DNA from 2 places in the Streptomyces tritici genome. Region 2 is predicted to be linked to the other one. Evidence: predicted binding sites of a transcription regulator. Region 2 holds the regulator's gene; the other holds the start of a gene.
What was found. The regulator HspR, encoded in region 2, represses chaperone genes until heat shock. The targets are predictions, from matches to a motif close to TTGAGNNNNNNNNNCTCAA.

Region 1 (15,541 bases), 990 kb from region 2:
GGCGTACGACGCGGGGGCGGGCGTGTACCGGCTGGAGTACACGGCGGCGCGGCGTGGCGGCGCTGCGACGGAGCTGTCGCTGCCGCCGAGCGCCACGGGCTGGCGGGTGCGGGTCGAGGGGCGGGCCTGGACGCGGACGGAGAACGTGCCGGCCGGCCAGGCGCGGAGGGTGACGGTGCACGCGGTGCCGGGGGCGGCGGTGAAGGTGACGGTGGAGCCGGTGCGGCACGGCTGAAGTGTCAACCAGGGTTGACGAACGCGGGGTGTCAACGTAGGTTGACAACATGAGCGATGCGACCGAGCTCGCCGCGCGGGCGGGCGACCGCGACCCCCGGGTCGGACTGCGGGCCGTCTCCGCGCTGCGGCGACTGCTGGAACAGCTGGAGGCCGTCCAGGTGCGCAGCGCGCGCAACCAGGGCTGGTCGTGGCAGGAGATCGCGGCCGAACTGGGCGTCAGCCGCCAGGCCGTCCACAAGAAGTACGGGAGGCAGTGATGTTCGAACGGTTCACGAAGGCCGCACGCGCCGTGGTCAAGGGCGCGGCCGAACGCGCGGAGAGGGACGGCGCGGCGGTCGTCACCGAGGAGCACCTGCTGCTGGCCCTGCTGGACGGGGAGGGCACGCGGGCGGCGGCGGTCCTGGGCATGCTCTGTCCGCCGGACCGCCGCGACTCCCTGCTGGCCGCGCTCGCCGACGCCCGGCGGCGGGCCGGACTGTCCCGCGCGGACGCCGAGGCCCTGGCGGACCTCGGCATCGACGTCGGGGCGATCGTGGCGCGGGTCGAGGAGACCCACGGCGCCGGCGCACTGGCGGGCGACCGCAGGGACTCCGGCTGGTGGTCGGGCCGGCGGTCCTTCACGAAGGAGGCCAGGACCGTCCTGGAGAAGTCCCTCCGGGTGGCGCTGGCCCGGAAGGACCGGGAGATCGGCGACGAGCACCTCCTCCTGGCGCTCACCACGACCGGAGGAGTCGTGGCCGAGGCCCTGGCCGACCACGGCGTGACGTACGCGGCGGTGGACGACGCGGTCTCCGCGCGCTCAGCCTGACCGGCGCAGCAGCCCGAGCAACTGCCCGGCCGCGGCGGACAGATGGCCCTTCGCCTCGGCCAGCTGCCCGGCGTCCACCCCGTGGTCCCGCGCGGCGTCCCGTACGTCGTCCCGGAACCGGTCGAGCAGCCGCTCCAGGTCCCGCGCGGGGTCCCCGGTCTCGGCGACGTCGGGCGTCCAGGCGGGGGCGGGCGCCGGTGCCGACGCCGGGGCCGCGGAAGGCCCGGCCGGCTTCGGGCCCGCCGCCTGGCCGCGCGCCGGCTCGTCGTCCTGCGGGGCCGCCCAGGGGGTGCCCGGGGCGTTCAGGAGGCCGGAGAGATGCGTGCTGAGCTCGGTCAGGCCCTCGCGGACGCCCGTCGGCCAGTCGCCCGCGGCGAAGTGGGACTGCACCTGGTCCTGGACCTGCTTCGCGATGCGCTGGAAGTCCCGGGCCTGCTGCCGGGCCGACTGCGCCTCCGCCCGGGCACGGCGGGACTGCGCCCCCGCCGCCGCGCGCATCTCGCTGCGCAGCCGGCCGGCCGCGCCCCGCACGTCGGCGCGTATCTCCGCGGCGAGTTCGGAGACCGAGTCGCGGATCTCCTGCTCCAGGTCGGCGAGTTCGGCGACCCGGGCGGCCAGTTCCGCGCGGCCCGCCTCGGTGATCGAGTACACCTTCCGGCCGCCCTCCGAGGCGTGCGTGACCAGGCCCTCGGCCTCCAGCTTGGCCAGCCGGGGGTAGACCGTGCCCGCCGAGGGCGCGTACAGGCCCTGGAAGCGCTCCTCCAGGAGCCGGATCACCTCGTAGCCGTGACGCGGCGCCTCGTCGAGGAGCTTCAGCAGGTACAGCCGCAGCCGGCCGTGGGCGAAGACGGGGGGCATGTCAGCGCACCACCTTGTCGTGAGGAGTTCCGTCCGGACGGCGCAGCAGCGCGATCGAACCGGACACCGTCGTGGCCTTCAGCGAGCCGCGTCCCGCGCCGAGCGTGCCGGTGAGGCTCTTCGAGCCCCACTGGCCGCCGACCCGCAGATCCTCGAAGGCGCTGGAGAGCGAGCCGCCCGTCGTGTTCGCCTCGACCGTCGTGTCCGCCGGGTCCGCGAGCCGGATCGCCACCTCGCCGGAGACGCTGGTGAGCCGGATGTCCGCGGGCGGGCCGTCCATCAGGCGCGGGTCCAGGTCGATGACCAGGGCCCCGCTCACCGTCTCCGCCTTCACCGAGGCGCCCGCGCCCTCGACCAGCGTCACATCGCCCGAGATCGAGTGCGCCCGCAGCGCCCCCGTCACCGACTGCGCCTCCAGTCCGCCGGAGACGCTCTCCGCCCGCACGGGCCCCGAGAGCCCCACGAGCGTCGTGTCGCCGGAGACGCCGCGCACGTCCGTGCCGCCGCGGATGCCGGAGACCACCGCCTCCGCGGAGACCGTCGCCACCTCCACGTCCGCGCCCGCGGGCACCGCGACCGAGACCACGGCCCGGCGCCGCGGGCCCTTCGGGTCCAGCCACTTCAGCAGACCCTTCCAGTTCAGGTCGTCGTAGCCGATCGTCAGCGTGCCGCCCTCCTGCGTCAGGACCAGCGGCGGGCCCTCCAGCTCCGCGACCTCCACGCGCGTGGCCGACTCCTCCGTCCCCACGACGTTCACCGCGCCGTGGACGATGCGGACGCGCAGGTGCCGGACGGGTTCGGTCAGCGTGAGTGCTCCGGGCTCGGCGACGGACCGCTCTGTCATCGTGTTGACCTCCCGTGTCACGTATCGGCCGGGCGACGCGACGCAACATATCGCGTATCGCCGTTCTGGTAAGCACGATATATCGCGTGATGCTCGCGTCAAGGGCGCGGCGGCACGCGCGCAGCTCCTTCTCCCGCATACCGCGACAAATTGACCTAGCGTGGCGTACGTGAACGCCCTTCTGCTCTGCCGCGCCGCCCCGCCCGCGGTACGCGCCCCCGCCCAGCTCCTGCGCGAGCAGCTGCTGCTCGCCCCGGCCGGCACGGACTGGAGCGTGCTCGTGCCCGAGGGGAAGCCCTGGCAGGACGGCTCGGAACCGGTCGACCGGGTCGTCAACGGCTGGGCCGCCGCGCTCGCCGTCGGCGCGACCTGGCCCGTCCTCGGCCTCTGGTGGGACGCCGACCGCGCCGGCTTCACGCTCGCCTCCGGCTTCCGCCGGCCCGTCGGATACATCTGGCTCGCCGACGGCACCCCGGCCGGCGAGGACGAGGCCATGCGCACCTTCGCCGACCGCCTCGGCCTCGACCCCGTGCTCGACGTCCAGGCCCTGGAACCCCTCACCGTGCCCGACCCGGACGCCGACGCCCGCGCCCGGCTCGTCGGCCTCACCGCGGTCCTCGCCCGCACCGGCCTCGCCCTGCCGCCGGGGCTCGACCCGGGCGAGCCCGCCGATACCCTGCGCGCCGCCGCCGAGGCCCTCGGGGCGGAGGAGATCGCCTGGTCCGGCTGGGGCGAGGCGCTGCGCACCGAGCTCGACGTCGTCGAGCGCGGCCCCCTCGGCCCGTACCTGCCCCACGGGCCCCGGGCCCGCGCGCTCGCCGCCGGCCTCGTCACGGCCGGACTGCCGCTCACCGCCTGGGGCATCGCCCGCCGCAGCGGCGGCTGGACCGCGGCCGGACTCCTGCTGATCGCCGACGGCCTCCTGGGCCTGGCCTACGAGCGCCTCAGGGCCGAGACGGGATGACGCCTACGCGTCGTCGTCGTCCTCGTCGTCCAGCCGCGCCAGCCACGTGGCCAGCCGCTCCACCGGCACCTCGAAATCGGGGTTCAGATCGACGAACGTCCGCAGCTGCTCGGCGAGCCACTCGAAGGTGACCTCCTCCTCGCCACGCCGCTTCTCCAGCTCCTCGATGCCACGGTCAGTGAAGTACATGCGTCCAGGATAGGCCGGAGGCCCGGCGCCCCCGATAGGGGCACCGGGCCTCCGGACCTGGCCGCAGAGCCTCCGGGCTACGCCTCGAAGACCTCGTTGACCAGCTGCTGCTGCTCCGCCTGGTGACGCTTGGCCGAGCCGACCGCCGGGGAGGAGGAATGCGGACGCGAGATGCGCCGCAGCCGCTCCGCCGGGGGCAGGTCCGCGCCGACCGCCAGGTCCAGGTGGTCGATCAGGTTGAGCGCGATGAACGGCCACGCACCCTGGTTCGCCGGCTCCTCCTGCGCCCAGATGTACTTCGCCGCGTTCGGGTACTTGGCGATCTCGGCCTGCAGCTCCTTGCCCGGCAGCGGGTACAGGCGCTCCACGCGGATGATCGCCGTGTCCGTGATGCCGCGCTTCTGCCGCTCGGCCTCCAGGTCGTAGTAGACCTTGCCCGCGCAGAAGACGACCTTGCGGACGTCCGCCGGGTTCACCGACGCGTCGCCGATCACCGGACGGAAGCCGCCGGTGGTGAACTCCTCCGCCTTCGACGCCGCGGCCTTCAGACGCAGCATCGACTTCGGGGTGAAGACGATCAGCGGCTTGTGGTGCGGGTTGTGCACCTGCCAGCGCAGCAGGTGGAAGTAGTTCGACGGCAGGGTCGGCATCGCGACCGTCATGTTGTCCTGAGCGCACATCTGCAGGAAGCGCTCCGGGCGGGCGGACGAGTGGTCCGGGCCCTGGCCCTCGTAGCCGTGCGGCAGCAGCAGCGTGACGCCGGAGGTCTGGCCCCACTTCTGCTCGGCCGAGGAGATGAACTCGTCGACGACGGTCTGCGCGCCGTTGACGAAGTCACCGAACTGGGCCTCCCAGATGACCAGCGCGTCCGGACGGGCCAGCGAGTAGCCGTACTCGAAGCCCATCGCCGCGTACTCGCTGAGCAGCGAGTCGTAGACGTTGTACCGGGCCTGGTCCTCCGTCAGGTACAGCAGCGGGGTGTAGTCCTCGCCGGTCTCCTGGTCGACGAGCACCGCGTGGCGCTGGCCGAAGGTGCCGCGGCGCGAGTCCTGGCCGGCCAGGCGGACCGTGGTGCCCTCCATCAGCAGCGAGCCGATGGCGAGGGTCTCGCCCATGCCCCAGTCGATCGTGCCGTCGTCGATCGAGGCCGAGCGGCGCTGCAGCTGCGGCATCAGACGCGGGTGGACGGTGATCCGCTCGGGGATGTTGACCTGCGACTCGGCGATCCGCTTCACGACCTCCTGGGAGACCGCGGTGTTCACGGCCACCGGGAACTCGGCCTGCGTGTCCGGGACGTGCACCGGGGCCGGCGCCGAGGTGGCCTCGCGGACCTCCGCGAAGACCTTCTCCAGCTGGCCCTGGAAGTCCTGGAGCGCCTGCTCCGCCTCTTCCAGCGTGATGTCGCCGCGACCGATCAGCGACTCGGTGTACAGCTTGCGCACCGAACGCTTCTTGTCGATCAGGTTGTACATCTGCGGGTTGGTGAACTGCGGGTTGTCGCCCTCGTTGTGACCGCGGCGGCGGTAGCAGATGAGGTCGATCACGACGTCCTTGTTGAACGCCTGGCGGAACTCGAAGGCCAGCCGCGCGACGCGGACCACGGCCTCCGGGTCGTCGCCGTTCACGTGGAAGATCGGCGCCTCGATCATGCGGGCCACGTCCGTGGCGTACATCGAGGAGCGCGAGGACTCCGGCGCGGCGGTGAAGCCGACCTGGTTGTTGATGACGATGTGGACCGTGCCGCCGGTGCGGTAGCCGCGCAGCTGCGACATGTTCAGCGTCTCGGCCACGACGCCCTGGCCCGCGAAGGCCGCGTCGCCGTGCAGGGCGACCGGCAGGACGGTGAAGTCCGTGCCGCCCTTGTTGATGACGTCCTGCTTGGCGCGGACGACACCCTCCAGGACCGGGTCGACCGCCTCCAGGTGCGAGGGGTTGGCGACCAGCGACACCTTGATCTGCTCGCCGTCGAGGCCGGTGAACACGCCCTCGGCGCCCAGGTGGTACTTCACGTCGCCGGAGCCGTGCATCGACTTCGGGTCGAGGTTGCCCTCGAACTCGCGGAAGATCTGCGCGTACGACTTGCCGACGATGTTGGCGAGCACGTTCAGCCGGCCGCGGTGGGCCATGCCGATGACGACCTCGTCGAGGCGGGCCTCGGCGGCGGAGTCGAGCACCGCGTCGAGCAGCGGGATGACGGACTCGCCGCCCTCCAGCGAGAACCGCTTCTGGCCGACGTACTTGGTCTGCAGGAAGGTCTCGAACGCCTCGGCCGCGTTCAGCCGGCGCAGGATCCGCAGCTGCTCCTCGCGCTCCGGCTTGGAGTGCGCGCGCTCGACGCGGTCCTGGATCCACTTGCGCTGCTTCGGGTCCTGGATGTGCATGAACTCGACGCCGGTGGTGCGGCAGTACGAGTCGCGCAGCACGCCGAGGATGTCGCGGAGCTTCATCATCGACTTGCCGGCGAAGCCGCCGACCGCGAACTCGCGCTCCAGGTCCCACAGGGTGAGGCCGTGCTCGGTGATGTCCAGGTCGGGGTGCTTGCGCTGGCGGTACTCCAGCGGGTCGGTGTCGGCCATGACGTGGCCGCGGACCCGGTAGGAGTGGATCAGCTCGAAGACGCGGGCGGCCTTCGTGACGTCGTCGTCGTGCGAGGCGTCGATGTCCTTGAGCCAGCGGACCGGCTCGTAGGGGATCCGCAGCGACTTGAAGATCTCGTCGTAGAAGCCGTCCTCGCCGAGGAGCAGGTTCGCGACGATGCGCAGGAACTCGCCGGAGGCGGCGCCCTGGATGACCCGGTGGTCGTAGGTCGACGTGAGCGTCATGACCTTCGAGATGCCGAGCTTGTTGAGGGTGTCCTGGCTGGTGCCCTGGAACTCGGCCGGGTAGTCCATCGAGCCGACGCCCATGATGACCGACTGTCCGGGCATCAGACGCGGCACGGAGTGGACGGTGCCGAGGCCGCCGGGGTTGGTCAGGGAGACCGTGACGCCGGAGAAGTCCTCCATCGTCAGCTTGCCGACGCGGGCGCGCTTGACGATGTCCTCGTAGGCCTGCCAGAACTCGAAGAAGTTCAGCGTCTCGGCCTTCTTGATGCCGGCGACGACGAGCTGACGGTCGCCGTTGGGCTTCACCAGGTCGATGGCCAGACCGAAGTTCACGTGGTCCGGCTTGACCAGGGTCGGCTTGCCGTCCTTCTCCGCGTACGACCAGTTCATCGACGGCATGGCCTTGATGGCCTGCACCATCGCGTAGCCGATGAGGTGGGTGAAGGAGATCTTCCCGCCCCGGGCGCGCTTCAGGTGGTTGTTGATGACGATCCGGTTGTCGAAGAGCAGCTTCACCGGGACGGCGCGGACGGACGTGGCCGTCGGCATCTCCAGCGAGGCGTTCATGTTCTTCGCGACGGCGGCGGCCGGACCGCGGAGCGTGATCAGCTCCGGGCCGTCGGCGGCGGTGGCCGGGGCGGCCTTCGCGGGCGCCGGAGCGGCGGCCGGCGGGGCAGCCGGGGCCGGGGCGGCGGCGGGGGCGGCCGGGGCGGCAGGTGCGGCCTGTGCGGGGCTCACCTGCGGCGCGGCGGCGGAAGCCTCCGTCGAGCCGGGCTTGTAGTCGGCGAAGAAGTCCCACCAGGCACGATCGACCGAATTCGGGTCCTGGAGGTACTGCTGGTAGATCTCGTCGACGAGCCACTCATTGGCGCCGAAGGCGGTCGCAGGGTTCTGACCCTGCCCGTCTTGGTCGGTGGAGGTACTCGGGGTACTGGGGGACTGAGACGACACGGCGGTAACCGCCCTCTTCCGCTTCACAAGGTGATGGACAGCGGAAATAAAGGCTACGCCTCCCCGGCCGGGAGGTGCAGGCCGGGCACTCCAACGTCGCGCAAGTCACACTTGACGAGGTGTTTCGGCGCTGTGAATGGCGGGAAACAACCGTGGTTTCGCCTCTGTGAGGGTACGAAGAACCGCGGCCGCGGCCCCGTCCGGTTCGCAGCCCTGCTCACACTGTGGCCATCACCTGGCCACGTACAGTGCAGCTCCTGCTCTGGGTGGTGCAGGAGCATCCACACGCATCCACGCAGAACGCGCGCTTCCGGTTCGACCCTACGTCAATCTCGCGGTCAACATCACGCCGGAAGGCTGCCCGGCAGGGTGACGCGTATGCGGCAGCCGCGTGAAGATTCGGCCACGCCGATGCGGCCGCCGTGCAGATCCACCGCCCAGCGTGCGATCGCCAGGCCCAGGCCCGTGCCGCCGTCGCTGCCCTTGCCGCCCTGGCCGGCCGCCGCGCCCCGGTTGAACCGCTCGAAGACCTTGTGCCGCTCCTGCTCGGGGATGCCCGGGCCCTCGTCCTCGACCTCCAGCTCCAGCGAGTCCGGGTACGGGCCGCGCCGGGCCCGTACGGTGACCCGGCCGTGCGGCGGGGAGTGCTTGACGGCGTTGTCGATCAGGTTCGCCATCACCTGGTGCAGCCGCTCGGCGTCCGCGTGCGCGGTGAGCTCCGGCGGGGAGACGTCCAGGTGGAGATGGACGTCGGTGCGGTTGTGCAGCCCGGACGTGGAGTCCAGGCCGCGCTGCGAGGCGGCGAGGTTCGCCTCCCGCAGCACGCCCGACAGGTACGGCCACACCTCGAAGCGGCGTGCCCGCAGCGTGACGACACCGTTGTCGAGCCGTGACAGGTCGAGCAGCGTCTCCACCAGCCGGCCGAGCCGCTCGGTCTGCTTCAGGGCGGTGCGCATGGTCTCCGGATCCGCCTCCGAGACCCCGTCGACCACGTTCTCCAGGACGGCCCGCAGCGCCGCGATGGGCGTGCGCAGCTCGTGCGAGACGTTGGCCACCAGCTCCTTGCGGTGCTGGTCCTCGGCCTCCAGGTCGTCCGCCATGCGGTTGATGCGCCGGGCCAGGCCGCCCAGCTCGTCGCGCCGGTCCGCGCCCTGCACCCGGCGGCTGAAGTCGCCGCGCGAGATCGAGCCGGCCACCGTCGTCATCTCGTCCAGCGGGGCCGTCAGCCCGTGCGCCACGAACTGCGTGATCAGCAGCGTCGCGATCATCGCGAAGATCGTGATGTAGCGGAACTCGGTGGACGTCCGGATGGCCACCAGCGCCAGGCCGGAGGTGAGCAGGACCGCCCCGACGACCAGGGCGCCCAGTTTCGTCTTGATCGAGATCACGATCCGGCGCCGGCGGCGCGCGGCGGGGCGGCCCGGCCGGGTCATGACGCCGGGGTCTCCAGCGCGTAGCCGACGCCGTGCACGGTACGGATGCGCTCGGCGCCGATCTTCCGGCGCAGCGCCTTGATGTGGCTGTCGACGGTGCGGGTGCCCGAGGCGTCCGCCCAGTCCCAGACCTCGGCGAGCAGCTGCTCGCGGGAGAGCACCGCGCGCGGCGTGTTCGCCAGGCAGACCAGCAGGTCGAACTCGGTCGGCGTCAGGTGCACGTCCTCCGCCTTCACGCGCACCCGGCGCTGCGCGTGGTCGATCTCCAGCTCGCCGAGCCGCAGGATGCCGCTGCGCGGGGTCACCGCCGCCAGCGCGGCCCGCTCCACCCGGCGCAGCAGCACGTGCACCCGGGCGGCCAGCTCCCGCATGGAGAAAGGCTTCGTCATGTAGTCGTCGGCGCCCACGCCGAGGCCGACCAGCATGTCCGTCTCGTCGTCCCGGGCCGTGAGCATCAGGACCGGGACCGGCCGCTGGGCCTGGACCCGGCGGCACACCTCCAGGCCGTCGAAGCCGGGCAGCATCACGTCCAGGACCATCAGGTCCGGCTGCCACGCCTCGGCCGCGTCCACCGCGGCCGGGCCGTCCGTCGCGGTCTGCACGAGGAAGCCCTCGGCGCGCAGCCGCGCCGAGACCGCGTCCAGAATCGTCGCGTCGTCCTCGACCACGAGTACCCGACGCTGCGCACCGGGGGTGGCCGCCGCACCGTTGTGAGTGGTGTTCGTCTGCTCCATCGCCCGCCCCTGTCGCGTTGCCGCGTGTGCTGTCGTTCGTGCCGCCGGTTCGTTTGCGGCAGTGATCCGTACGTTGTCGGTCAGCAGCGTAAAGGCAGTCGGCGCGTCCCGGCTACGCAGGTCGTACGCCGAGGTGCACCACGTCGGGAACGCCTCGGGCAACGCGGATCTCTTCGGTTCTTACCCCGCTGAATCCGGCATTCCGCAACGACTTCTCGAAAGCGGGGGACGGCTGCGCGGACCACACCGCGAGCACGCCGCCCGGTTTCAGTCGGGCCTTGCAGGCGTCAAGTCCGGCCGGAGAGTAAAGACTTCCGTTGTCCTCGGTGACCGTCCAGTCCGGCCCGTTGTCGATGTCGAGGCAGAGCGCGTCGTACGTCTCGGTGCTCGAGTGCAGGTGAGCGACCAGATCGGTGTGCAGCACCTCGCTGCGCGGATCGGCCAGCGCCGCGGCGGAGAGCGGGGCGAGCGGGCCGCCTCGGTGCCACTCGATGATGGCCGCCTCGCGCTCGACGACCACGATCCGGCCCCAGCGGGGGTCCGCGGCGGCGTGTGCGAGGGAGAATCCCACGCCGAGCCCGCCGATCAGGACGGAGGGGGCGGGGCGGCCGGCGGGCAGGGCGTCGAACGCGGCGTCCACGAGCAGGCGTTCGGAGCGGCCGTCGGACGTGTCCATCAGGAACGTGCCGTTGGCGATGATCTCGAAGTGCTCGTCGCGCCGGCGCAGCACGACTTCTCCGTACGGTCCCTCGCGCCGGTCGAGGGTGACGGGGCTGGACATGGTCCCTCCGGTGACGGTCTCTCGGATCTCTCGGATACGGGGTCGCCCGGCCATCCTGCTCGGCGGGGGCGGCCGGGGCCAAACCCGCGGCGCCTCAGGCGCCGAGCCTTCCCGGTCCCTTCTCGTCCCCCTCCCGCGCGCAGCCGATGCGCTCCAACAGGGCGTCGTGCAACGCCGCGAGGCACGGGCCGTGCGGGCCGCGGCGTACGGCCAGGCCGACCGCGTCGGCGCAGGCGCGGCACGCGTCGAGATGCGCCTCGGCGTGCGCGAGCAGCTCGGGGGAGAGCTCTCCCCGGGCGTAGGCGGCGATCCAGTGGCCGGGCATGTGCCGCGGATCGGCGCGGAGCAGGCGGAAGGACTCGGGCACGGCGGCTTCGCTTCTTTCGGGTGCGGGGGGAGCGGGGGCGGTCGGCGACCCGGTCGTCACGGGGAGGGAACGCGCCGAGCCGCCGGAAGGTTGCCTTCCATGGCATCTCCCCGAAGCCGCCGGTCGCACGGAGGGCGCACGGGTCGCGGCCCGCGCGCCGGGCGCGCCCCGTGTGGCATCGCTCACAGCGAACACGAACCGGGGAACAATCCCCCGCTCACAAGCATTGAGTCGGCATAACTCAACTTGAATGCCGGAGGGAAGATCATGGCTTCGACGTCCACACCGCTCACTCTGCCTGTGCTGCCGCTCGACGACGAGGTCGTGCTGCCCGGGATGGTCGTGCCCCTGGACCTGTCGGACCCGGACGTGCGCGCCGCCGTGGAAGCGGCCCAGGCCGCCGCGCGCACGGCGGGCGGGCGCAAGCCGCAGGTGCTGCTCGTGCCCCGCATCGACGGCGCGTACGCCGCGACCGGCGTGCTCGGCACGGTCGAGCAGGTGGGACGCCTGTCCGACGGCGACCCCGGCGCGCTGATCCGCGGCCGCGGCCGGGTCCGCATCGGCGCGGGCACCACCGGCCCCGGGGGCGCCCTGTGGGTCGAGGGCTCCGTCGTCGAGGAGCAGGTCCCCGACCCGCTGCCCGGCGCGGTCACCGAGCTGGTCAAGGAGTACAAGGCCCTCGCCACCAGCTGGCTGAAGAAGCGCGGCGCCTGGCAGGTCGTGGACCGCGTCCAGCAGATCGACGGGGTCTCCGCGCTCGCCGACAACTCCGGCTACTCGCCCTTCCTCACCCTGGAGCAGAAGGTCGAGCTCCTGGAGACCGCCGACCCGGTCGCCCGGCTGAAGCTCGCCACCGCGCAGCTGCGCGAGCACCTGGCCGAGCAGGACGTGGCCGAGACCATCGCCAAGGACGTCCAGGAGGGCGTCGACAAGCAGCAGCGCGAGTTCCTGCTCCGCCGTCAGCTGGAGGCCGTCCGCAAGGAACTGCGCGAGCTCAACGGCGAGTCCGAGGGCGACGAGTCCGACGACTACCGGGCCCGTGTGGAGGCCGCGGACCTGCCGGAGAAGGTGCGGGAGGCCGCGCTCAAGGAGGTCGAGAAGCTGGAGCGGTCCAGCGACCAGTCCCCGGAGGGCTCCTGGATCCGCACCTGGCTGGACACCGTCCTGGAACTGCCGTGGAACGAGCGCACCGAGGACCAGTACGACATCCAGGGCGCGAAGGCCGTGCTCGACGCCGAGCACGCGGGCCTGGAGGACGTGAAGGAGCGCATCACCGAGTACCTGGCCGTGCGCAAGCGGCGCGCGGAGCGCGGACTCGGCGTGGTCGGCGGCCGCCGCGGCGGCGCGGTGCTGGCGCTGGTCGGCCCGCCCGGCGTGGGCAAGACCTCGCTGGGCGAGTCCGTCGCGCACGCGATGGGCCGCAAGTTCGTCCGCGTCGCCCTCGGCGGCGTACGGGACGAGGCGGAGATCCGCGGCCACCGCCGTACGTACGTCGGCGCGCTGCCCGGCCGGATCGTGCGGGCGATCAAGGAGGCGGGGTCCATGAACCCGGTGGTCCTGCTCGACGAGATCGACAAGGTCGGCTCCGACTTCCGCGGCGACCCGGCCGCGGCGCTGCTCGAAGTCCTGGACCCGGCGCAGAACCACACCTTCCGCGACCACTACCTGGAGGTCGAACTCGACCTCTCCGACGTGGTCTTCCTGGCCACGGCGAACGTCCTGGAGGCCATCCCGGAGGCGCTGCTCGACCGCATGGAGCTGGTGCGGCTGGACGGCTACACCGAGGACGAGAAGGTCGTCATCGCCCGCGACCACCTGCTGCCGAGGCAGCTGGAGCGCGCGGGTCTGGAGCCGGGCGAGGTGGTCCTTGAGGACGCGTCGCTGCGGAAGCTGGCCGGCGAGTACACGCGGGAGGCGGGCGTCCGCAATCTGGAGCGCTCGATCGCGCGGCTGCTGCGGAAGGTGGCGGCGCAGCACGAACTCGGCGAGCGCGAGCTGCCGTTCACGGTGGGGCCGGACGACCTCCGCGCCCTGATCGGACGCCCGCACCACATCCCGGAGTCCGCCCAGGACCCGGCGGAGCGCCGTACCTCGGTGCCCGGCGTGGCGACCGGCCTCGCGGTCACGGGGGCGGGCGGCGACGTCCTGTTCGTCGAGGCGTCGCTGGCCGACCCGGAGACGGGCGCGGCGGGCCTGACCCTGACGGGGCAGCTGGGCGACGTGATGAAGGAGTCCGCGCAGATCGCGCTGTCCTTCCTCCGCTCGCACGGCGCGGAGCTGGAGCTGCCCGTCACCGGTCTGAAGGACCGCGGCGTGCACATCCACTTCCCGGCGGGCGCGGTCCCGAAGGACGGTCCGAGCGCCGGCATCACGATGACGACGGCCCTGGCCTCGCTCCTGTCGGGCCGCCTGGTCCGCACGGACGTGGCCATGACCGGCGAGGTCTCCCTGACCGGCCGCGTGCTGCCCATCGGCGGCCTGAAGCAGAAGCTCCTGGCCGCCCACCGCGCGGGCATCACGACCGTCGTGATCCCCAAGCGCAACGAGGCCGACCTGGACGACGTCCCGGCCGAGATCCTCGAGAAGCTCGACGTCCACCCGGTCACCGACGTCCGCCAGGTCCTCGACCTGGCCCTCGCCCCGGCCGAGGTTCCCGTGGGCGTGGCGGCGTGACGACCCCGTAAGCGGTGGGGCGCTCTCCTTCGGGAGAGCGCCCCACCGGCGTGTCCGCCGCCGGTCAGGACGTCCTGCGGCGGCGGGGCAGGAGGAGGGTGAGGGTGGCGAAGGCGGTGAGGGCGGCGGTCGCGGCGAGGGTGGGGAGGAGGGGGGAGGCAGGAGTGGTGCCGGCGGAGAGGGCCGGTGGGTGTTCGTCGCCGCCGTGGCCGGCGTGGCTGACGGTGGAGCGGTCGGCGCCGGCCGCGAGCTTCGCCTCCGTGGGGGCCGTGGCCGTGGTGGCGCCGCCGAAGGTGACGTCGGAGCAGCTGTAGAACGCCTCGGGGGAGTCGTTGCGCTGCCAGATCTGGTACACGATGTGGCGGCCCGTGCGGGCGGGGAGGGTGCCGGTGAACGTGTAATGGCCGTCCGTCGCCGTGCGGGTGGTGCTGTACGTGGCGACCGGGGTGGTGTCCAGGTCGGACCACTTCAGGGGCTGCGTCGGGTCGAAACCCTGCTTCGTGACGTAGAGCGTCATCGTGCCCGAGTGCGGGGCCGTCGCGCGGAACTTGAAGGTGAAGGAGCCCGCCGCGACCGCCGTCGCGGGCCAGTCGGTGCGGGCCCAGTCCAGGGCGCGGTACTTGTCGCGGCCGGCCGAGCAGAGCTTCCCGTCCGGGACGACCGCCTGGTGCCGGCCGTCCACGTCCGCGAGGTTGACCTCGTTCCAGTCGTACAGCGGCTGGGTCCCCGAGTCGGCCACCAGGTCCTTGCAGACCTGGGACCTCGGGGTCTCCGGGCCCTCCGCGTAGCAGGCGGCGATCCGGCTCACGGGGTTGAACACCGCGCCGTGCGCGCTCGCCGTCGCGGGCAGCAGCGGGACGAGCACGGCGGCGGACAGGGCGGCGGCCCCGGCCAGGGCGGCGGTGCGGCGACGGGCCGTGCGGCCGGAGGACGGCGGCATGGGGGAGGACGGCGCGGACGGCATGGGGGAGGGCATGCGGGGCTCTCTCTCGTACGTGGGGGAGGACGGGACGAGTGCGCGAACAAGCGGAAGCCCCAGGGGAGTTGGGCCCGCTCCACGTCCGAGCTTCGCATTGGTCCATACCAATCGGCAAGAGGCGCGGCGGAACGGCCGGACGGCCCTCCGGGCGTGCCGCCGCACGCCCGGAGGGCCGTCCTCAGTCGGTCGCCGTGCCGGGGATCAGCCGTAGGCCAGCGCCCGCACGCGCGTGATGTCGCCGTTGAAGTGGTTGTGGTCGCCGACCGTCGGGCCGGTCGAGGTGTACTGCCACATCGTGTAGTACGTCCAGCCGGCCGGGAGTTCGCCGACCGTCGAGGCGTACCGCGCGATCCACAGCGGGTTCGTCGTCGCGAAGCCGCCGTAGTTGCCGGTGCACTGCTTCCACCAGCTGGTCGCCGTGTAGATCACCGGGTCGCGCCCGGTCCGGTACTTGTACCGGTTCACGAAGTCGCGGATCCACGCGACCATCCCGGACTGCGTCTTGCCGTAGCAGGTCGCGCCGTACGGGTTCCACTCCATGTCCAGCGCGCCCGGCAGCGTCCTGCCGTCCCGCGACCAGCCGCCGCCGTTGTTCACGAAGTAGTCCGCCTGCGCCGCGCCCGACGCCGTGTCGGGGGTGGCGAAGTGGTACGAGCCGCGGATCATGCCGACGTTGTAGGAGCCGTTGTACTGCTGCGTGAAGTACGTGTTCTTGTAGTACGTGCCCTCCGTCGCCTTGACGTAGGCCCAGCGGACCCCGCTGTTCCACAGGGTCGTCCAGGCCACGTTGCCCTGGTGGCTGGAGACGTCGACGCCCTCGGCCTGGGTGACCATGACCGAGGGGCCGCCGGGCCTGCCGTCGCGGCCGTCGTGCTTCGGGACGCCCATGCCCATGTAC
Region 2 (15,541 bases):
GGAGAAGACCACCAGGTCGTCCAGCCGGTTGAGGAACTCGGGCTTGAAGCTCGCCCGGACCACCTCCAGGACCTGCTGCTTCTTCTCCTCCGCACTGGTCAGGGGCTCCATCAGGAACTGGCTGCCCAGGTTGGACGTCAGGATCAGGATCGTGTTGCGGAAGTCGACCGTGCGGCCCTGGCCGTCGGTGAGCCGGCCGTCGTCGAGGACCTGGAGCAGGATGTCGAAGACCTCCGGGTGCGCCTTCTCCACCTCGTCCAGCAGCACGACGCTGTACGGCCTGCGGCGCACCGCCTCGGTGAGCTGGCCGCCCTCCTCGTAGCCGACGTAGCCGGGGGGCGCGCCGACGAGCCGGGCGACGGAGTGCTTCTCGGAGTACTCCGACATGTCGATGCGGACCATCGCCCGCTCGTCGTCGAAGAGGAAGTCCGCGAGCGCCTTCGCCAGCTCGGTCTTGCCGACGCCGGTCGGGCCGAGGAAGAGGAACGAGCCGGTCGGCCGGTCCGGGTCGGCGATCCCGGCGCGGGTGCGGCGCACGGCGTCGGAGACGGCGCGGACGGCCTCGGTCTGGCCGATGAGCCGCTTGCCGAGCTCGTCCTCCATCCGCAGCAGCTTCTGCGTCTCGCCCTCCAGGAGCCGGCCGGCGGGGATGCCGGTCCAGGCGCCGACCACGTCCGCGATGTCGTCCGGGCCGACCTCCTCCTTCACCATCGTGTTCTTCGACGCCTCCTGCTGGGCCTCGGCCTCGCTCGCGGCCTCCAGCTCGCGCTCCAGCGCGGGGATCTCCCCGTACAGCAGCTTGGAGGCGGTGTCGAAGTCGCCGTCGCGCTGGGCGCGCTCGGCGCGGCCGCGCAACCCGTCGAGCTGCTCCTTCAGCTCGCCGAGCCGGTTGAGGGACTGCTTCTCCTTCTCCCAGCGGGCGGTCAGTCCGCGCAGCTCCTCCTCGCGGTCGGCGAGGTCGCGGCGGAGCTTGTCCAGGCGCTGCTTGCTCGCCTCGTCGGTCTCCTTGGAGAGCGCGAGCTCCTCCATCTTCAGCCGGTCGACGGTGCGCTGGAGCTCATCGATCTCGACGGGCGAGGAGTCGATCTCCATGCGGAGCCGCGAGGCGGCCTCGTCGACGAGGTCGATGGCCTTGTCCGGCAGGAAGCGGGAGGTGATGTACCGGTCGGACAGGGTGGCGGCGGCGACCAGCGCGGAGTCGTTGATCTGGACCTTGTGGTGGGCCTCGTACCGGCCCTTGAGGCCGCGCAGGATCGCGATGGTGTCCTCGACGGTCGGCTCGGCGACCAGGACCTGCTGGAAGCGGCGCTCCAGGGCGGGGTCCTTCTCGATCCGCTCGCGGTACTCGTCGAGGGTCGTCGCGCCGACCATGCGCAGTTCGCCGCGGGCCAGCATCGGCTTGAGCATGTTGCCGGCGTCCATGGCGGAGTCGCCGCCGGCGCCCGCGCCGACGACGGTGTGCAGTTCGTCGATGAAGGTGATGATCTGGCCGTCGCTGGACTTGATCTCGGCGAGGACGGTCTTCAGCCGCTCCTCGAACTCGCCGCGGTACTTCGCGCCGGCGACCATCGCGCCGAGGTCCAGGGCGACCAGCCGCTTGTCCTTCAGGGACTCGGGGACGTCGCCCTTGACGATGCGCTGGGCCAGGCCCTCGACGACGGCGGTCTTGCCGACGCCGGGCTCGCCGATGAGGACCGGGTTGTTCTTGGTGCGGCGGGAGAGCACCTGCACGACGCGCCGGATCTCGTGGTCGCGGCCGATGACGGGGTCGAGCCGGCCCTCGCGGGCGGCCGCGGTGAAGTCGGTGCCGAACTTCTCCAGGGCCTTGTACGAGCCCTCGGGGTCGGCGTTCGTGACGCGGCGGGCGCCCCGGGACTTCTCGAAGGCCTCCTGGAGGCGGCGGGCGCCGGCGCCCTGCTGGTCGAGCAGCCGGCCGGCCTTGCCGCCCTTGGCGGCGACGCCCATGAGCAGGTGCTCCGTGGACACGTACTCGTCGCCGAGCCTGCGCGCGCGCTCGGTGGCGTCCGCGACCACGGCGAGCAGCTCGCGGTCGGGCTGCGGCGGGGCGACCGTGGACCCGGTGACGCTCGGCAGCGCGGCGAGCAGCCGCTCCGCGCCGGAGCGCACGGCGGCCTGGTCGGCCTCGACGGCGGCGAGCAGATCGGTGATGTTCTCGTTGTCCTGACCGGCGAGCAGCGCGAGGAGCAGGTGCGCGGGGGTCAGGTCCGGGTGCCCCTGGGACACGGCGCGGCTGGTGGCCGCGTTCAGCGCGTCCCGGCTCTTGTTGGTCAGTTCGGCGTCCACGTACGTCGTCTCCTCCTCGGGGTGCGGGCCGGCGCCCGGCTCAGACTGCTATGACTTCTCTGACTCATCCAACATACACAAAGTTGAGTCCATTCCGCTCAAGGTGTCGGAGGGGGCGGTGCGGCGGGTAGCTTCCGGGCATGGCGATTGACCCGAGCAACCCCGGCGACTCGTATCTCGGCTTCTGGCGCGAGTACCACATGTCCACCCTGACCACCCCGCGGCCGGACGGCACGCCGCACGTGGTGGCGGTGGGCGTCACGTACGACCCCGAGGGCGGCGAGCGGGGCATCGCGCGTGTGATCACGAACAAGCACAGTCACAAGGTCGCCAACGTCCTGGCGGCGGGCCCGGAGGGCGCGCGCGTGGCGGTGTGCCAGGTGGACAAGGGCCGCTGGGCGACGCTGGAGGGCGTGGCGCGGATCCGCACGGAGGCGGACGTCGTCGCGGACGCGGTGGCGCGCTACGCGGAGCGGTACGGGCGGACGCCGGCGCCGAACCCGGACCGCGTGGTCATCGAGATCGCGCTGACCCGCGCGATGGGCCGGGCCTAAGGGGGACACCCCAGGGATCGCGGGACGGGAAAAGCACAGCGGCGCCATCGTGTTTCAGGTCCACGATGGCGCCGCTGTGTGGGGGAAGCACCTGAGCGATCTGGAACGACGGGGGAACCGCTCAGGCACTGCGGGGGGTGGCGGTGATGGTCTCCGGTTCGACCAGCTGGTGGTCGCGCTGGTCGAGGTTGACGAAAATCATGCCGTACCGAATGGCACAGCGGACGGGCTGCGGAGCGCCGCGGGGCCGCCGCAGACAGCGGTACGCGCGGACGTCCTCGTCCTGTTCGCGAGCGACGACGATCGGTTCTCCGAAGAGGGTGACCATCAACGAATCGCCACGGTGGGGGATGGCCGTGACGAGGTCGATGAAATGCCACCCCGAGCGGTAGGCCGAGGCCATCTCCCGTCGGAAGACCCGGTCGTCCGGCGGCACGGTCATGCGCCCGAACCTGCCGGAGCGGAGTCCCACGTCGGCTCGCCGTCCGCGGTGGCCGGCGTCGAGTCCCACGTCGGCTCACCGTTCACGACGGCCGAAGCGAAGTCCCACGTCGGCTCGCCCAGCGGCGCCATGTCCCACGTGGGCTCGCGCTCGGCCGTCGGAGCGAAGTCCCACGTCGGCTCGCCCGGAGCGGCGACGACGTCGCCCGCGGGCGGCGTGTCCCACGTCGGCTCACCGTTCGCGGCGAAGACGCCGAGAGCAGCCGCCGCGGCAAAAGCTATGGCACCAAGTGCTCGAACCATCCTGGTCATGGCCGATCTCCACCTCTTTTGATCACAACCTCCTCCCCCGCGATTAAGACGATGGCTCACTCCGAACCCTTCCACCAGCAGGGCCAGGCATCATGTTCCTGTAATTCAGGACCCTGAGGGGGGTGCAAATGGAGCCTAATCAGATCGAATCGGGCGACGGGCACGGTCCTGGCGAGCTGTGCGACGACGGAAAGCGTCTCTATGCCGCCGCGTTGAAGAACGGGCGCATCGCCCGCGCCGACGTGGAATCGACCCCGTGCCTGCTCGAACTGGCCCTGCTGCACCCGGATCCCGACGAGCCCACGTGGCTGCGCCCGGTGCCGCCGTCGATCGCCCTGAACAAGCTGATCCACCCGATCGAGCAGGAGATCCAGCAGCGCCGGCAGCTGGCCATCACGCTCGCGGACACGTTCGAGCCATTCATGACGATCAACGCCCCCGATCCGGCGGGCACGCAGGCGATCACCGTCATCGAGGGCCTCAGTCTCATCAACGCCACGCTCGACCGCGTCATCAACGAGTGCACCGAGGAGCTGCTCACCATCCAGCCGGGCAGCGGCCGCAAGCCCGAGGTGGTGCAGGCGGGCCTGCGCCGCGTGGAGCCGCTGCTCGAACGCGGCATCCGCATGCGGACGTTGTACCAGCACACGGCCCGGCACCACTCCGCCACGATGGGGTACGTCGAGCGCATCGGCCCGTACGGGCTCGAGGTGCGCACCCTCGAGGAGATCATCGACCGGCTGATCATCGTCGACCGCCGGGTCGCCTTCATCCCCGCCCGGCGCGACCGCCGGGTGGCGCTCGAACTGCGCCACGAGGGCCTCGTGCAGTACCTGGTGGGCGTCTTCGACCAGTTCTGGCTCCACGGGGTGCCCTGGGAGGACGAAGTGCCGTACAGCCCCGCCGTGGACGGCGTGGGCGGCGTCCAGCGCTCCATCGCCAAGCTGCTCGTCGAGGGACACGTCGACGAGGCCATCGCGCGGCGGCTCGGGATGAACGTGCGGACCTGCCGGGCGCACATCGCCAAGCTCGCCTCCGCGCTCGGCAGCGGCAGCCGGGCCCAACTCGGCTACCTCATCGCCCAGTCGGGCATTCTGGAGCAGGACCAGTGACCGTACTTTCACCGCGCGTAGACCTCGACACCGCCGCCGGTCTCGTACGCGTCGGCGGCGAGGGGCTGCCCGAGGTCGTCGTCACGCGCACGGGCGAGGGCGAGACCGACGACGCGATTCCCGTCGGCACCCGCGACCCCGCCCGGCTCCGGCTCACCGTCGACGGCCGGGAGGCGGAACTCCGGCCCGCCAAGGGGCGGTTGTCCCGCCGGTCCTTCCGCGTCGACGCGGTCGTGGACGGCGTCGCGTACCGGCTCGTGCCCTGCTCGTACGCCGAGAGCCGGCTCAGCCGCGACGGCCGGGTCCTCGGGCGGCTCGACTGCACGGGGGACGGCCGCGTCGGCGCCGAGTGGGACACGGAGCCCGGTCCGGCGGACCTCGCGATCGGCACGGCCCTCGCCGCCGCCTTCGGCACCGGCGCCGCGCCCTGGTGGGAGATCCTGGCCCAGATGCTCGCCGAGCTCATCCCCTGACCGGCCGCGGACGTCAGAAGGCCCCCTCGGACGGCCGAGGGGGCCTTCTGACGGACAGGAGGAGCTACTCCGGGCGCTTCGGGCGCCAGACCACGAGCGCGCTCGTCTGCTGGACGTCCTGGTACGGGACCAGGTCGCGCCGGTACGAGGCGTGCACCTGGGCCTCGCGCTGGCGCAGCGTCGCCGCCGCGCCCTCGACCGCGGACTGCAGCTCGGCGACCCGCGCCTGCAGCGCCGCGACCTGGTTCTCCAGCTCGATGATGCGCTTGATGCCGGCCAGGTTGATGCCCTCGTCCTGCGACAACTGCTGCACCTGGCGGAGCAGTTCGATGTCGCGGGCCGAGTAGCGCCGGCCCCGGCCGGCCGTGCGGTCCGGAGAGACCAGGCCGAGCCGGTCGTACTGCCGCAGGGTCTGCGGGTGCAGGCCGGAGAGCTGGGCCGCCACCGAGATGACGTACACCGGCGTCTCGTCGGTCAGTTCGTACGGGTTACGGCTCCGTCCCGGACGGCTCTCCATGTCCTCATGCTCCCTTCGCGGCCTGGAACAGCTCTGCCCGCGGGTCCACGTCCGCGGTCGCCTCGCGGTACGTCTCCAGGGCCTCGCGCGCCTTGTCGGTCAGGTCCTTCGGGACCTGGACCTCCACGGTCACCAGCAGGTCGCCGCGCGTGCCGTCCTTGCGGACCGCGCCCTTGCCGCGGGCCCGCATCGTCCGGCCGTTGGGCGTGCCCGCCGGCAGCTTCAGGGTGACCGGGGGACCGCCCAGCGTCGGGACCTTGATCTCGCCGCCGAGCGCCGCCTCGTCGAAGCTGACGGGGACGGTCACGGTCAGGTTGTCGTCCTTGCGGCCGAACACCGGGTGGGCGTCGACGTGCACGACGACGTACAGGTCGCCGCTCGGTCCGCCGCGCTCGCCCGGCGCGCCCTTGCCGCGCAGCCGGATCCGCTGGCCGTCAAAGACACCCGCGGGGATCCGGACCTGCATCGTCCGGGACGACTTGGCCCGGCCGCTGCCGTGGCAGACCTCGCAGGGGTGCTCCGCGATCAGGCCGCGGCCCTTGCAGTCCACGCACGGGTCGGTGAGCGAGAAACCGCCGCCCGAGCCGCGCGAGACCTGGCCGGTGCCGACGCAGGTCGGGCACACCCGCGGCGTGCCGTTCTTGTCGCCGGTGCCGGAGCAGGCCTTGCAGGGCTGCTGGCTGGACATCCGCAGCGGGACCGTGGCCCCGTCGACCGCCTCGGTGAAGCTGAGCGTCACCTCGGACTCGACGTCCTGCCCGCGCCGCGGCTGGGTGCGCGTGCCCGCGCCGCCCGCGCCGCGGTTGAACAGGCCGCCGAAGACGTCCCCGAGGCCACCGCCGCCGAAGCCGCCGGCCCCGCCCTGGGCGCCGCCTCCGAAGAGGTCGCCCAGGTCGAAGTTGAAGGAGCCGCCGGGGCCGCCGGCGCGGAAGCCGCCGTTGCCGAACAGGGCGCGGGCGTCGTCGTACTCCTTGCGCTTCTTGGGGTCGCCGAGGACGTCGTTCGCCTCGGAGATCTCCTTGAAGCGCTCCTCCGCCTTGGCGTCCCCCTTGTTGGCGTCCGGGTGGTTCTCGCGGGCGAGCTTCCGGTACGCCTTCTTGATCTCGGCGTCGGTGGCGTCCTTGGGGACGCCGAGAACCTTGTAGTAGTCCTTCTCGACGAAGTCCTTCGTGCTCACCGGCGTCCCTCCTCTCGGACGATCCTCGCGTCAGCCCTCCTGGGGGCCACCGCTCTCCTCGTCGGCCTGCTTCTTCTCGTCCTTCGCGGCCGGCGCCGCCCCCGGCTGGGGCTCCGCCACCGCGACGCGCGCGGGCCGGATGGTCCGCTCGCCGATGCGATACCCGGGCTGCAGGATCGCCACGCAGGTCGTCTCGGTGACGTCCGGCGCGTACGAGTGCATCAGGGCCTCGTGGATCGTCGGGTCGAAGGGCTCGCCCTCCTTGCCGAACTGCTGCAGGCCCATCTTGGCGACGACCGTCTCCAGCGATTCGGCCACCGACTTGAACCCGCCCACGAGCTCGCCGTGGTCCCGGGCCCGGCCGATGTCGTCGAGCACCGGCAGGAGGTCCGACAGGAGGCCCGCGACGGCGATCTCCTTGACGGTGATCCGGTCGCGCTCCACCCGGCGGCGGTAGTTCTGGTACTCGGCCTGGAGCCGCTGGAGGTCCTGGGTGCGCTCGTTGAGCGCGGTGCGGACCTGGTCCAGCTCGGCCGTCAGACCGGCGGTCTTGTTCGCGTCCCCGGCCCGGGGCGCCGAACCCTCCTCCGTGGAGGGGGACTCGGCGGCCTCGGCGGCGTCGTCAGGGCCGGCGCCGGAGGGGACGTCGGGCTTCTCCTCGAAGCCCGGGGTCTCCTCCGTCATCAGGCAGCGCCGCCCTTCGGCTTCTCGTCGTCGACGATCTCGGCGTCCACCACGTCGTCGTCGGCCTTCGGGGCCTCGGCGCCCGCGGCGCCGGCGGCCTGCGCGTCGGCGTACAGGGCCTGGCCGAGCTTCTGGGAGACGGCCGCGACCTTCTCGGTGGCGGTGCGGATCTCCGCGGTGTCCTCGCCCTTCAGCTTCTCCTTGAGCTCGGCCACCGCCGTCTCGACCTCGGTCTTGACGTCGCCCGGGACCTTGTCCTCGTTGTCCTTGAGGAACTTCTCGGTCTGGTAGACGAGCTGCTCGCCCTGGTTGCGGGTCTCGGCGGCCTCGCGGCGCTTGTGGTCCTCGTCCGCGTAGCGCTCGGCCTCCTCGCGCATGCGGTCGACCTCGTCCTTCGGCAGCGAGGAGCCGCCGGTGACGGTCATCTTCTGCTCCTTGCCCGTGCCCAGGTCCTTCGCGGTCACGTGCATGATGCCGTTGGCGTCGATGTCGAAGGAGACCTCGATCTGCGGGACGCCGCGCGGGGCCGGCGGAAGGCCGGTCAGCTCGAACATGCCGAGCTTCTTGTTGTACGCCGCGATCTCGCGCTCGCCCTGGTAGACCTGGATCTGCACGGACGGCTGGTTGTCCTCGGCCGTGGTGAAGATCTCGGACCGCTTGGTCGGGATCGTGGTGTTGCGCTCGATGAGCTTGGTCATGATGCCGCCCTTGGTCTCGATGCCGAGGGACAGCGGGGTCACGTCGAGGAGCAGGACGTCCTTGACCTCACCCTTGAGGACACCGGCCTGGAGCGAGGCGCCGATGGCGACGACCTCGTCCGGGTTCACACCCTTGTTGGCCTCCTTGCCGCCGGTCAGCTCCTTGACGAGCTCGGCGACGGCCGGCATACGGGTGGAGCCGCCGACGAGAACGACGTGGTCGATCTCGGAGAGCTGGATGCCCGCGTCCTTGATGACGTTGTGGAACGGCACCTTGCAGCGCTCGAGCAGGTCCGCGGTCAGCTGCTGGAACTGGGCGCGGGTGAGCTTCTCGTCCAGGTGCAGCGGGCCCTCGGCGGACGCCGTGATGTACGGCAGGTTGATCGTGGTCTCCGTGGAGGAGGACAGCTCGATCTTCGCCTTCTCGGCGGCCTCGCGCAGACGCTGCAGCGCCATCTTGTCCTTGGACAGGTCGACGCCGTGGCCGTTGGCGAACTGCTTCACCAGGTAGTCGACGACGCGCTGGTCCCAGTCGTCACCACCGAGGTGGTTGTCACCGTTGGTGGCCTTCACCTCGACGACGCCGTCGCCGATCTCCAGGAGGGACACGTCGAAGGTGCCGCCACCGAGGTCGAAGACGAGGATCGTCTGGTCGTCCTTGTCGAGGCCGTAGGCCAGGGCGGCCGCGGTCGGCTCGTTGACGATGCGCAGGACGTTGAGGCCCGCGATCTCACCGGCCTCCTTGGTGGCCTGGCGCTCGGAGTCGTTGAAGTACGCGGGGACGGTGATGACCGCGTCGGTCACCTTCTCGCCCAGGTACGCCTCGGCGTCGCGCTTCAGCTTCTGGAGGATGAAGGCGGAGATCTGCTGCGGGTTGAAGTTCTTCCCGTCGAGCTCGATCTTCCAGTCGGTGCCCATGTGGCGCTTCACGGACCGGATGGTCCGGTCGACGTTGGTGACCGCCTGACGCTTGGCGACCTCGCCGACGAGCACCTCGCCGTTCTTCGCGAAGGCGACGACGGACGGCGTGGTCCTGGCGCCCTCGGCGTTGGTGATGACGGTGGGCTCGCCGCCTTCCAGAACGCTGACGACGGAGTTAGTCGTGCCCAGGTCGATGCCGACCGCACGTGCCATTTCGATTCCTCCAGCTGACCTGACTTGAGTGGAACTGACTCAAGGATGCACCACCCGTCCCATCGAGTCAACAGACCTGAGCGGGGGCGACTCAACTCTTCATCGGGCAGGCGGCTCAGGAAGGCTCGGGGAGCGGTGTGGCGGCCGGGGAATCTGCGGCCGGCCGTGAGAGAGTCGGGGCATTCGACGCCCCAAAGCCGGACATATACCGAGAAGGACCGCGACGGCTCTCTCGCAGGATCCCATGAACCGGCATGAAGCGGAGGTAAGGGCATGGCGAAGGGCCCGGACGCCAAGCGCGCACTCGACCTCACCGCCGCCCTGATCCTGCTGGCCCTGCTCTCCCCCGTCCTGCTCGCCGTCGCGGCGGCGCTCGCGCTCGGCGCGCTCGGCCCCCTGGAGCCTCCCGGCGGGGTGCTGCGCCGCGAGGTGCGGGCGGGGCTCGGCGGACGCCCGTACGAGCTGCTGAGCTTCCGGCGGGGCGGCCGGCTGGTCACCCGGCTGCCGCAGCTGCTGCACGTGGTGCGCGGCGAGATGTCGTTCGTCGGACCCGTGCCCCTGGCGCCGGACGACGAGGAGTGCCGGGGCGACGGCGTCCGGCGGCTGGCGGTCCGGCCCGGGCTGACCGGGCTGTGGCAGGTCAGCGGCCGCTCGGAACTGCCCTGGGAGGAGATGACCCTGCTGGATCTCCACTATGTGGACCACCACTGGCTGGGCATGGATCTGGCGATCCTGGGACGTACGATTCGAGCCTGGGCAAGGGTCGCCTGAGCGACACAGATCACCGCCGGCTCAACTACAGCAGGGCGGAATATCTGGGTACCCTCAAACGGACCTCAATAAGTTACCGCTTAGTACGTTCTACAGCCTCCGCCTCGCAGGCCCGCCCGAGGAGCCCGTCATGCAACTCGCCGCGATCATCGTGTCGATCGCCATCACGGTGGTGGCCGTCGCGCTGTTCGGCCGCGCCATCGCGCAGATCTACCGCTTCGTACGGCTCGGCCAGCCCGTGCCCGCCGGCACGCGCACCGGGGACCCGAAGCAGCGCACCATCACCCTGGCCAAGGAGTTCTTCGGCCACACCCGCATGAACCGCTGGGGCATCGTCGGCATCGCCCACTGGTTCGTGGCCATCGGCTTCTTCGCCCTGCTGCTGACGATCGTCAACGCCTTCGGCCAGCTCTTCCAGGCCGACTGGCTGATCCCGATCATCGGCGACTGGCTGCCGTACGAGATCTTCACCGAGTTCCTCGGCCTGATGACCGTGCTCGGCATCGTCACGCTCATCGTGATCCGCCAGCTCAGCAAGCCGACCAAGGCGGGCCGCAAGTCCCGCTTCGCGGGTTCCAAGACGGGCCAGGCGTACTTCGTCGAGGGCGTCATCCTCATCGTCGGCGTCTGCATCATGATGCTGCGCGCGCTCGAGGGCGCCCTGCACCACGTGGACGGCTGGGAGCCGGGCTTCTTCGCCTCGTACCCGGTGATCGCGCTGCTCGACGGCGCGGACGTGAGCACGCTGCAGAACCTCACGTACTTCTTCGCGGCGCTGAAGATCGTCACCTCCTTCACCTGGATGATCACGGTCTCGCTCAACACCAACATGGGTGTGGCCTGGCACCGCTTCCTCGGCTTCCCGAACATCTGGTTCAAGCGCAACGCCGACGGCTCCACCGCCCTCGGCCCGCTGCAGCCGATGACCACGGGCGGCAAGGAGATCGACTGGGAGGACCCGGCCGACGACGCGGTCTTCGGCGTCTCCCAGGTCGAGCAGTTCTCCTGGAAGGGCATCCTCGACTTCTCCACCTGCACCGAGTGCGGCCGCTGCCAGTCGCAGTGCCCCGCCTGGAACACGGGCAAGCCGCTCTCCCCGAAGCTCCTCATCATGTCGCTGCGCGACCACGCGCACGCCAAGGCGCCGTACCTGCTCGCGGGCGGCGGCAAGACGATGGAGGGCGAGGAGAAGGCCACCGAGGAGCAGCTCAAGGACGTGCCCGCGGCCGCGCTGGCCGAGGCCGAGCGCCCGCTGATCGGCACCGCCGAGGAGAACGGCGTCATCGACCCGGACGTGCTGTGGTCCTGCACCACCTGCGGCGCCTGCGTCGAGCAGTGCCCGGTCGACATCGAGCACATCGACCACATCGTCGACATGCGCCGCTACCAGGTGATGATCGAGTCCGCGTTCCCGTCCGAGGCGGGCACGATGCTCAAGAACCTGGAGAAGAAGGGCAACCCCTGGGGCCTGGCCAAGAAGCAGCGGGTCGAGTGGACCAAGGAGGTCGACTTCGAGGTCCCGATCGTCGGCAAGGACGTCGAGGACCTGTCGGAGTTCGACTACCTGTACTGGGTCGGCTGCGCCGGCGCCCTGGAGGACCGCGCCAAGAAGACCACCAAGGCCTTCGCGGAGCTGCTGCACATGGCGGACGTCAAGTTCGCGATCATGGGCGGCGAGGAGAAGTGCACGGGTGACTCCCCGCGCCGCCTGGGCAACGAGCCGCTGTTCCAGCAGCTCGGCCAGGAGAACGTCGCGATGCTGAACATGGCGTTCGGCGAGGACGACGAGGACGAGGCGACGAAGAAGCCGAAGTCGGCGAAGAAGATCGTCACGACCTGCCCGCACTGCTTCAACACCATCGCGAACGAGTACCCGCAGCTCGGCGGCGAGTACGAGGTCATCCACCACACCCAGCTGCTGCAGCACCTCATCGACGAGGGCCGCCTGCTGCCGGTGACCCCGGTCGACGGCCTGATCACCTACCACGACCCGTGCTACCTGGGCCGGCACAACAAGGTCTACACGCCGCCGCGCGAGATCATGTCCGCCGTCCCCGGCCTGCGCCAGCAGGAGATGCACCGCCACAAGGAGCGCGGCTTCTGCTGCGGCGCCGGCGGCGCGCGGATGTGGATGGAGGAGCGCATCGGCAAGCGCATCAACAACGAGCGCGTCGACGAGGCGCTGTCCCTCAACCCGGACATCGTCTCCACCGCCTGCCCGTTCTGCCTCGTCATGCTCACGGACTCCGTGAACGGCAAGAAGAACGACGGCAAGGCCAAGGAGAGCGTCCAGGTCGTGGACGTCGCCCAGCTGCTGCTGGAGTCGGTGAAGAAGCCGGTCGAGGAGCTGCCGGCGGAGGCCGAGGCCGAGCCGGAGCCCGCGCAGTAGGACAGCAGGACGCGGTACGTGGAAGGGGCCGCCCCCGAGGAGGGGGCCGGCCCCTTCGGCGTCCCCGGGCGCGTACCCGGCCGGGGCCCGGGCGCGTACCCGGCCGGGCCCCGGGCGCGTGCCCCCTAGGGGATGTCACAGGTCGGCCGCAAAGGCCCCCGTATCCCCCCGCGTGTGCACCGCGCACAGCGGGAACGGGTACGTTCGAGGACGTGGCTGGATTCAGGATCGGACGCGGCCGGGACAACCGCACCCCGCAACAACACCCGCAGCAGGCCCCGCAGTACGGGCGGCCGGCGGCCCCGCCGCCGTACCCGCAGCAGCAGTGGCAGCAGCCCCCGCAGCCGTACGGGGAGCCGGAGTACTTCGGGGACCCGTACCCGCAGCAGGCCCCGCAGGGCCACCCGCAGCAGGGTCACCCCCAGCAGGGGCACGGCCGGCCGGGCCACCCCCAGCAGGGTTACGCGGCGAACAACCCGGGCCACACCCGCGCGTTCAGCATCCACGACGACCCGTACAACGACGGGTCCGCCTACCAGGCGGCCCCGGTCGCCCCGGCCGGCCCCCGGCTGCCGTGGAAGGCCCTGCTGAGCGGCATGGTGCTGCGGCCCGGCCCGACGTTCCTGCAGATGCGGGACTACGCGGTGTGGGGCCCGGCGCTGGTCGTCACCTTCCTCTACGGCCTGCTGGCGATCTTCGGCTTCGACCAGGCGCGCGAGGAGGCGATCAACGCGACGCTGTCGAAGGCCATCCCGTACGCCCTGATGACGGGCGCGGGCTTCGTCGTCGGCGGTCTGATCCTCGGCGCGGTGACGCACACCCTGGCCCGTCAGCTGGGCGGCGACGGGGCCTGGCAGCCCACCGTCGGCCTGTCCATGCTGATCATGTCCATCACGGACGCGCCCCGGCTGGTCTTCGCCCTGTTCCTGGGCGGCGAGAACCCCCTGGTGCAGGTGCTCGGCTGGGTGACATGGCTGGCGGCGGGCGCGCTGTTCACCTCGATGGTGAGCAAGTCCCACGACCTGCCGTGGCCGAAGGCGCTGGGCGCCTCGGCGATCCAGCTGATCGCGCTGCTGTCGCTGATCAAGCTCGGCACGATCTAGAGAGACGCGTGGCACGAGGCCGCCGCCGGCTGTCCCCGACAGCCTGCGGCGGCCTTCGTCGTACGCGGCGCTCCACGCGCCTCGCGCGGTTACAGGGTCGAGGTCTGCAGCAGCAGGTTCGGGGAGCCCTTCGAGACGCTCAGGACGTCCGGCACCGCGTGCCCGACGACCCAGTCCTGGACCTCGGCCGCGCTCGCCGAGGGGTTGGCCTGCTTGTACAGGGCCGCGACGCCCGCCACGTGCGGCGCCGCCATGGAGGTGCCGTTCAGCGCCTCGCTGCCGCCGCCGAGGCGGGCCGAGACGATCTGCGCGCCGGGGGCGTAGATGCCCAGGCAGGGGCCGAAGTTGGAGAAGTCCGTCTCCAGGTCACGGTGGTCGGTGGCCCCGACGGTCAGGACGCGCTCGGCGCTCGCCGGCGAGACCTCGCAGGCGTCGACGGAGCTGTTGCCCGCGGCGATCACGGGCAGGATGCCCTTGGCCGCCACGGCGTCGGCCGCGTCGTTGACGGCCTGGCTGCGGCCGCCGCCGAGGGAGGCGTTGAGGACGCCGACGACGCCCTCGTCGGCCTGCCGGCCGACGTAGTCGAAGCCCGCGATGATGCCCGACCACGAGCCGCTGCCCTCGCAGTTCAGCACGCGGACGCTGACCAGGTCGGCGGAGCGGGCCACGCCGAAGGTGTCGCCTCCGACGGTGCCCGCCACGTGGGTGCCGTGCCCGTTGCAGTCGGCGCCCTCGCGGCCGTCGCCGATCGCGTCGTAGCCGAAGTAGGTGCGGCCGTCGTACTCCGTGTGGTCGTAGTCGATGCCGGTGTCCAGGACGAAGACGCTGACGCCGCGGCCGTCCGATGCGGCGTCGAAGCGGTTGTCGAGCGGCAGGTACGGCTGGTCGATGCGGTCGAGCCCCCAGCTCGCCGCGTCGGCCTTCTTGGTCCGCGGGGCCACGGGCGCGACCGAGACCGTCGCGTCCTCCTCGACGGCCGCGACGCCCGGGGTCCGGCGCACGGCGTCCACCTGGGCGGGCGTCAGCCTCGCGGCGAAGCCGTTGAGCACGGAGGCGTACTGGTACAGCGGCTTCACGCCCGGCAGCCGGCCCGCGAAGGCGGTCGCGTCCTGGCCGCGCTCGAGGGTGACGATGTACTGCCCCGGGATCGCGTTCGCCGAGGTGCGCAGCGGGGCGGGGCTGGGGGCGCCGCTCTCGCCGGCCGAGGACGGCGCGGCGGCGAGCAACGGGAGGGCGACCAGAAGGGCTGCGGACGTGGCCAGCGCAGGCAGGCGCATGGGGGAGTGCTCCGTTCGGGAGAGAACCGCGCGCCCCGGCCGGTTCCGGGGCGCGTATCACAGCGCTGCCAAGCAAGCACGGCACGGACGCGCGAAAACGTTCACTCGCGGCGCGACATCACGACTCCCGGGACGAGAACCCGGATGCCGCGCCCGCCCGAGTGAGCCACTCCCCCACCCGGCCGACGCCCCCCGCACACGACGAGGCCGCCGCTCCCGGGTGGGTGCGGCGGCCTCGGCCGGGGCTCCGCTCAGCCGTAGCGGCGGGGCGTCCAGGTGAGGGTGCGGCCGTCGGGGCGTTCCACCGCTCGGGTCTGGGAGGAGCCGATGAGGAGGAGGGTGCGCATGTCGACCTCGGAGGGTTCCAGGGTCTTCAGGGTGACCACGCGGACCGACTCCTCCGGGCCGCCGACGTCGCGGGCGACGACGACCGGGGTGTCGGGGGAGCGCAGTTCCAGGAGCAGGTCGCGGGCCGCGGCGACCTGGTGGGTGCGGGACTTGGAGCCCGGGTTGTACAGGGCGAGGACGAGGTCCGCGCGCGCGGCGGCGCGCAGGCGCGCGGCGATGACGTCCCACGGCTTGAGCCGGTCGGAGA

Region 1: the regulator HspR is predicted to act here: its motif matches at 11,218-11,236, upstream of lon (endopeptidase La).

Annotation. Positions count from the first base shown of each region.
Region 1 covers NZ_CP183183.1:4,630,676-4,646,216, forward strand. Annotated here, with positions in the region: gene ACNJ93_RS21675 (cellulase family glycosylhydrolase) at 1-235, shown strand, start outside; gene ACNJ93_RS21680 (helix-turn-helix domain-containing protein) at 285-494, shown strand; gene ACNJ93_RS21685 (Clp protease N-terminal domain-containing protein) at 494-1,045, shown strand; gene ACNJ93_RS21690 (helix-turn-helix transcriptional regulator) at 1,037-1,903, opposite strand; gene ACNJ93_RS21695 (DUF4097 family beta strand repeat-containing protein) at 1,905-2,747, opposite strand; gene ACNJ93_RS21700 (hypothetical protein) at 2,917-3,711, shown strand; gene ACNJ93_RS21705 (DUF6104 family protein) at 3,715-3,900, opposite strand; gene ACNJ93_RS21710 (multifunctional oxoglutarate decarboxylase/oxoglutarate dehydrogenase thiamine pyrophosphate-binding subunit/dihydrolipoyllysine-residue succinyltransferase subunit) at 3,978-7,676, opposite strand; gene ACNJ93_RS21715 (HAMP domain-containing sensor histidine kinase) at 8,021-9,109, opposite strand; gene ACNJ93_RS21720 (response regulator transcription factor) at 9,106-9,843, opposite strand; gene ACNJ93_RS21725 (spermidine synthase) at 9,956-10,624, opposite strand; gene ACNJ93_RS21730 (zf-HC2 domain-containing protein) at 10,719-10,991, opposite strand; gene lon (endopeptidase La) at 11,259-13,664, shown strand; gene ACNJ93_RS21740 (lytic polysaccharide monooxygenase auxiliary activity family 9 protein) at 13,729-14,604, opposite strand; gene ACNJ93_RS21745 (lysozyme) at 14,845-15,541, opposite strand, start outside.
Region 2 covers NZ_CP183183.1:3,641,017-3,656,557, reverse strand. Annotated here, with positions in the region: gene clpB (ATP-dependent chaperone ClpB) at 1-2,304, opposite strand, end outside; gene ACNJ93_RS16960 (pyridoxamine 5'-phosphate oxidase family protein) at 2,445-2,858, shown strand; gene ACNJ93_RS16955 ((2Fe-2S)-binding protein) at 2,980-3,300, opposite strand; gene ACNJ93_RS16950 (hypothetical protein) at 3,297-3,611, opposite strand; gene ACNJ93_RS16945 (helix-turn-helix transcriptional regulator) at 3,740-4,723, shown strand; gene ACNJ93_RS16940 (hypothetical protein) at 4,720-5,196, shown strand; gene ACNJ93_RS16935 (heat shock protein transcriptional repressor HspR) at 5,261-5,713, opposite strand; gene dnaJ (molecular chaperone DnaJ) at 5,718-6,890, opposite strand; gene grpE (nucleotide exchange factor GrpE) at 6,921-7,574, opposite strand; gene dnaK (molecular chaperone DnaK) at 7,574-9,406, opposite strand; gene ACNJ93_RS16915 (sugar transferase) at 9,680-10,177, shown strand; gene ACNJ93_RS16910 ((Fe-S)-binding protein) at 10,308-12,566, shown strand; gene ACNJ93_RS16905 (Yip1 family protein) at 12,779-13,669, shown strand; gene ACNJ93_RS16900 (S8 family peptidase) at 13,759-14,946, opposite strand; gene ACNJ93_RS16895 (precorrin-2 C(20)-methyltransferase) at 15,198-15,541, opposite strand, start outside.